Regions from separate parts of the Eubacterium sp. AM05-23 genome, predicted to be linked through region 1. Evidence: riboswitches for the same ligand, from Rfam matches in the RefSeq annotation. Region 1 holds a riboswitch; the other holds the start of a gene.

Region 1 (3,418 bases):
GTCTCACCCCCGATGATAAAATATTATGGTCACTGAAAATTCAGGATATCCTTAAGCAGCGGATCAGACGTGATACCGTTTAATTAAAATATGATCGGATTCAAAGTACCATTTATAAGAGTAAGTATAACAGAATCAAAGAATAATAGCAACTGCATAAATAAATTCAGCATAATAAGTGACAGCGAACAATTCAGGAAAAAGGCGTCTCCCCGGAAACAAGCCACGGGAGAAAATAGAACGGCCTGATATAAAAAGTCGGTATGGCGAAATAGATGTGTTCGCATTTTATAGATTAAGCCGATATATGCAAGGAGGAAAAAATGAAATCAAAGGCATGGAACTGGGAGAAAAACCAGTCGGATTACTGGCTCATCCCCTGTGTGGAGAGTCCCTATCTCGCGGAGCGGTGGCAGGCGAAGGGCTTCCTGCGCTTTCTGGACCTGGGCTGTGGCCTGGGGCGGCACGCGGTTTATATGGCGAAAAAGGGCTTTGAGGTCACCGCCGCCGACCTGTCTGCGTACGGCGTCGAGCACACCAGAAAATGGGCCGGGGAGGAGGGGATCCCCCTCACGGCCTGCGTGGCCGATATGCTGGACCTGCCTTTTGAGGACAACACCTTTGACTGCGCCATGGCCTACAATGTCATCTACCATACGGATATTCCGGGCTTTCAGGCCGCCCTGGCGGAAATCCGCCGGGTGTTAAAGCCTGGGGGCGAGCTGTTCCTCACGCTCATCTCCAAAAGCACCTACGGCTACCGGCAGGCAGACAGCCGCCGGCGCGTTGACGCCAACACCCTGCTCTCGGAAAAGAGCGATACGGAGACGGGCGTGCCCCACCTCTATGTGGACCTGGAAGACATCAAACATTTCTTTAAAGCCTGGTGCCTTGAGGACAGCCTGAAAGAATCCTGTGTCTATAACCCAGAGGAGCCGCAGTATTACAGCGCGCACTGGAGCCTTATCGTCCGAAAATAAATCGGTTCGATTGCATATTGACAAGTATAATAGAAGCAGGTATAATGATAAAAATTGAATAGCCTTTGAGGTGCTTAGCAATAAGAGAATAGGGAAACCGGTGCGAATCCGGTGCGAACCCATCACTGTAAACAGGGACAAAGCCTGAAAGCCACTGGAGCGATCCGGGAAGGCAGGCCGCGGACGAGCTGTAAGCCAGGAGACCTGCCTTAAAGAAGAAATGCGTGCAGGGGGATTATGCAGCGGCGTGTTTGAACAAACGAAATCTCGGAAAATGGGACCGATGAGCAGAGTGCTTATCGGTTTTTTTATTTGCCGAAAAGTCAGGGAGCCTGTTTTATGGAAAGATGTTGATATCCGCGAGGATTTGACATAAATTTTATTTTTAATGGAGGGAAAAATGAGAAAGAAAATCATTGCGCTTGTGTGCGCGCTGCTTCTGCTGGTTCCGGTATTTGCCGGCTGCAGCCAGAGCGGGGATTCAGCAAAGGCGGAGAGCATTACCGTCGTGGACGATACGGGCCGTGAGGTAACCATTCCCCAGCCCCTTGAAAAGGTGGTGGTGGCCAACCGCTACAATTCGGAGCTGATCCGAGGGATTGGCGCCATCGACAAGGTGGTGGCTGTGGATAAGAACACCGCTCAGGACCGTGTGTACTGGGGCCAGTTCGACCCGGATAATGTCATCGGCAAGGGCCAGAGCGAGCTGAACTATGAAAAGATCGCCGAGCTGGGCGCTCAGGTGCTCATTACTCCGGACAACGGAACCTGGGAGGAAGACATCAAAAAACTGGAGCCCTTCGGCATTCAGGTGGTGGTGGTATCTGGCTATAACAACGCTGAGCTGCCCAAGGAAATTGAGATTTTAGGCAAGCTGTTCGGCAAGGAAAAGGAAGCCGAAAAGCTCACCAAATTTTACCAGGATAACATGGACATGGTGGCCGAAAAAATTAAGGACGTCAAAGGCACTAAAAAGGTGTACTGGGAATACGGCGACCCGAATACCACCTGTATACCAGGGACCAGCAATGACGGCTGGAACAGCATGCTTTTAAATGCCGGGGCTGTGAATATTTTTGGCGACCCCACCATTACCGGCAAGACCATTGACCCGGAAAAGATTCTGATGGAGGACCCGGACCTCATCATCAAAACCTCCTCTGGCCCGGCGCTCAAGAATACCGGCGTCTACACGCCGCCGACAGCGGAGGACTACAGCACCATCTCCAGCGAAATGCTGAGCCGTGCAGGCTGGTCCGATTTAAAGGCGGTCCAGAATGACAACTTCTATGTGACCACTGGCTTCTGCGCCGGCGGACTGGGCAAAATGATCGGGACGGTTTATACCGCGAAATGGTTATACCCTGAACAGATGAAGGATGTTGACCCTGACGCCATCTTTGACGAATGGATGGAAATTCAGGGGGTCGATCCGGTAGAAGGGCATGTTTTCCAGGTTAAGCACCAATAGCGATGGAAAAGCAGCAGTCATTAAAGGCCTATCATAAAAAAAGAGCGGCGCTGATGCTGGCAGCAGTGATCCTTTTGATCATTGCTGCTTTTTCCAGCTGCTTTGTCGGCGTCGCCAACGTGACTGTAGGGCGGGTATTCGCGACCCTGCTGCCCGGCGGCCATTTTATGGGTGCGACGGCTCTGAACCAGACCGAGCTCACAGTGCTCATGCAGCTGCGCCTGCCGCGCATTACCATGGCGCTGGTTTCCGGTATCGGCCTGGGCATCAGCGGGCTGGTCATGCAGGCCATCACGGGCAATAAGATGGCGAGCCCCTTTACCACCGGGCTCTCGAACGCCGCGGCCTTTGGGGCTTCACTGGCCATTATTTTCGGGTTTATGCCCTTTGGCAGCAATCAGGTAGGCACTGTCGTGATGGCCTTTGTGTTCGCCTTTATCTGTGCCGCCATGGTGTACGGCATCGCCTCGGCCAAGGGCATGGGCAAGACCACGATCATCCTGATCGGCATTGCCCTCAACTATTTCTTTTCAGCCCTGAACGCCAGCATGCAGTATGTGGCCAACGAGCAGCAGCTGTCCGCCATTGTCCACTGGACCTTTGGCAGCCTTTCGGAGATCACCTGGGAGCAGATTATCGTGGTCTCGGTGATTCTGCTTTTGATTTTTCCGTTTATCGTCCGTTTTGCCTGGCATTACAACCTCTTGTCCACCGGGGACGAAAGTGCGGTGGCGCTGGGCGTGAATGTCATGCGGCTGCGGCTGTTTTCGGGCATTGCGGTCACGCTCATCTCATCGGCCATCGTCAGCTTTACAGGGGTGATCGGCTTTGTGGGGCTGGTGGCCCCGCATATCGCCAGGCTTCTAATCGGCGGCGACTACCGCGCGCTCATCCCGCTCACTGCCCTCTCCGGCGCCATTCTGCTTATCGCGGCGGATACCGTGGGCCGGGTGGTGGTTTCGCCGGT
Region 2 (3,418 bases), on a different contig from region 1:
AAGCATTTCCACACGAAATTCCCAAAGCAAGTTCCTGACTTTCACAGTAGCGGTGGAGCTGTCAATGGTCATGCCATTTTCTTCCTTGTGCCTTTGGGTCAATTATTTTTCTGTCAGATGAATTGTATCCAATAATCTTTTATATGCTTTATTATATCGAATCTTACGTCTAAAATCAAGCTAAATGTTCACAAAATCAAAATGTCTCTCAACATCTTTAAATGCACTTATATCGATTCAACGGTTTGCCTATAATATTGCGCCTATTTTATCGGGATAAACACCTGAATAATTTTTCCCCTGTAATATTCAAAGCACAGCTTGTTCTCTTCAAAGATTATTTTTCTTTCCTCGAGCCATTCTGTGAAAATGAACTGCCACATTTTTCGTACGGATGCTGCCAGCTGAGTGGTTGAAAAAGGTTCAGGCGACTCAATCGAAAAAGTTGCATACTTCGCATCTGGTAAAATAAGTTCTTTAAATCCTCTGGGCATTGGCTCATTCCTATTTGAAACAATCCCATAAAAATAGGACAGCTCCCCGCTTGTTTCATTTGGATTTACCCAAACTCCAATCTCCCCACGATGGGCAAACTGGTTATGATAATCCGCATACTGGCTAAAGTCGATATTTGACCAGTAAGCGCCATCCTTACAATAATTAAGCGCATCAACCCCTGTCGGTGCATACTCATACCCAATAAGCCTGATTTTCCTGCTTTCCATAATCTGCGGCTGCATAGACTGGTTCCCTCCTTGTTTTAACTTACGATAACGGGTTGCACTCAGTCCAAAATGTCGCTGAAACGCTTTTGCAAATCCTGCTTGTGTCTCAAATCCGGCGTCCTGCCCTGCCCGCGCGATGGACTCGCCTTGTTCAATCGCTTGAGCTGCTTTCTCCAGACGCAATATTCGAATATAGACACCGGGCGGTACACCAAAATAGGCTCTGAACATATGTGCAAAATGATAAAATGAATAGCCGAATTTTTCTGATAAATACTCAGCGGTTAACGGCTCGTTTAAATGCGCTTCAATGTATCGGCGGCATTCTTCCATTGTTTTCTGGCTGTTCATATTTCATCATCCTTGTCTATAGTATAACATCATTAAGAAACATTTACTTTTCCATTCTTGCTGACTTTTCATATAATGCGTTTTTTATCTCACGATTCCTTTTCCACAAAAAGGACAGCTGCTGTTTCCGCTTGGAATGATTTCACAGCATTCGATGCAAATTCTCGGCGTTCCTGGGTCCCGTTTTTTTTTACTGGGAACGGCATATCCCGCATGATGTACTACTTTTTCTCCTATTTCAAAATAATCCAAAAGATTTATGCTCACTGGTCCTCTGTAAATATAGCTCTTGGTAGAAAACACTGATTTTATGACAAACGTATGGCAAACCTTCTTTTTTCCATATTCATCAACGATCATCTCTCTCTTAATGTCCTCGAGCCTTCCGCTAAAGGTTCTATCATTTACAGAACTTACGATTCCTTCATCATTTCTTCGTCTCATTGCTGGCATTTTACCCCTTTACTCCTTGTCTCATTTTTACTGCGCCAATCATAAAAATAAAAAAAGCTCCTGTTTACACTTGACCAGTGCAAAACAGAAACTCTAACTCGCTGTAGAACGTTCGCTTTCTTATCTTGTTCTCAGAACCCGACTCGTCACTGAAAATGACACACGGTAGCGCGACTATTCAGGATTCTCACCTGATTTCCCTCGAACAAGCTTTTAACTTTACTTAATTTTATTTTAACACGCTTATTTTATTAACGCAAGCCTTAACTTAAGAAAAAACAGATACTGCTTTTCACAGTACCTGTTTTAAATCGTATTTTTGCTTATTGTTCTTTATGTTTTCGGCTTATCGCAATGCCGCCCAGACCAATAAGAGCCAACATAGCCACACAGATAAGCACACTGTTTGCAGTATCTTCTACAATGCCTGTCGCAACGTTCTTACCTGTGGCTTCCACATTATTTTTGGCCTGCTCGCCATCTGCTTTTTGGGGATCCTCACCCTGGCTTTTTACTGCTAACGCCAATTGCGCATTTTTCAAAGCGGTCATAACTTCATGGATCTGCGCTTCGGTTGCGTTGGGATCGCTGTACACTGCCTTTGCGGCCTTCAATGCTTTGTTGAAAGCTTCGACGCTGGCTTTGGTATATTGATCGGTGTTAACTTTTTCTGCCTCTGCAATCATATTTTTCAGTTCAGTTTTATCACCTGCGGCTACAAGAGCTTTCATAGTGCGGTCAAGCTCTGCCTTAGCTGTTTCCACAAGGTTTTGTTCTTCCGCTTTGATGTTCTGATTGTCCATCAGTCTTCTGGCGGCTTCCCGTGCTTTAACAAATGGCTGCCAGGTTTCTTCTGTATAGGTGCCTGTCAGCGCTTCTGCTTTTTCCAGGCTTTCTGCCAGGCCTGTTTTATCGGCTGCGGGAACCAGTGTCTTGATGCTATCGGACAGTTCTTTTGACATTTTCTGCATCGTGTCTACGTCAGCTGTCTGAGTATCCAGAGCTTCTGCCCTGCCTAAGATGGTATTTACAGCCTCTCTGCTGTCTTGAGTGTAATTTTCTGACAACACTTTCTTAGTTTCCTGGATTTTTGTATTCAGATCTTTTTCAGCATTTTCAAGGGCTTCTATCTCAATTTTAGCGGCTTCTAAATGAGAAAGGCTGAGGACAGATGCCCGTTGTTCCTCTGGCATTTTTTGATATTTTTCAAGAAGTGCGTTGAGCGCGTCCCTGTCCTGAAGACGAACGGCTTCATAATCCGCAAACCGATCTTCGGCCTCCTGTTCGAATTTTTCTACGGCTTTAACTGTATCAACCCAACTGGTATCACCCTTTTGGGTCGCTTCGATATTTTCAACGACTTTATCGGTCGCTTCCTGGCTGAGTGTCATGTCTTCAATGGCTCTGAGCGCACGGTCATAGGCCAGTTTAAGTGCTTCGCTGTCTACGGTGTTTTCATTTAAAGCGGTGGTCTGTGGCGTATTCAGCGCCGCTGCCGCTGCGATGAGCGCATCCTTATTGGCGATGGAGACCAGAGGCTCGGAGCTTCCGTAGTCCTTGCCGCTTAAATCTTTTCCATAACCACAGTAAGTAAACATCAGACGCATGGTATCGCCATTTTCAGGCTGATAGGCGGCAATCCCGTAAGGCATCTCAACATTATTGACGTAGTACATCCAGCCGCTTTCCTGGCTGTATGAGAACTGGCCGAGGGCATTGTCTTCATATTCGTTGCCAAACGATTTGGCCGCATTCGTATCTGCGCCGTTCAGCTTTTGAACAATATAGGCTGGAATCTTAATTTTATCGCTTCCTGCGTCTGCACCTTTGATGGCTTCCAGATAGGTATCCTGCCCTACAAAGTTTTCTGCACCAATGGCGCGTTTAAT

Evidence for each region. Region 1 has a riboswitch for cobalamin ahead of DW091_RS07065 (ABC transporter substrate-binding protein). Riboswitches for the same ligand answer to the same signal wherever they lie in the genome.
Region 2: another riboswitch for cobalamin. It lies ahead of DW091_RS19335 (hypothetical protein); the one in region 1 lies ahead of DW091_RS07065 (ABC transporter substrate-binding protein).

What each region holds. Positions count from the first base shown of each region.
Region 1 covers NZ_QUDF01000004.1:242,173-245,590, forward strand. Annotated here, with positions in the region: gene DW091_RS07060 (class I SAM-dependent methyltransferase) at 324-980, shown strand; cobalamin riboswitch at 1,032-1,207, shown strand; gene DW091_RS07065 (ABC transporter substrate-binding protein) at 1,381-2,451, shown strand; gene DW091_RS07070 (iron ABC transporter permease) at 2,454-3,418, shown strand, end outside.
Region 2 covers NZ_QUDF01000021.1:30,092-33,509, reverse strand. Annotated here, with positions in the region: gene DW091_RS19340 (AraC family transcriptional regulator) at 264-1,076, opposite strand; gene DW091_RS19335 (hypothetical protein) at 1,161-1,529, opposite strand; adenosylcobalamin (AdoCbl) riboswitch at 1,610-1,754, opposite strand; gene DW091_RS19330 (Ig-like domain-containing protein) at 1,853-3,418, opposite strand, start outside.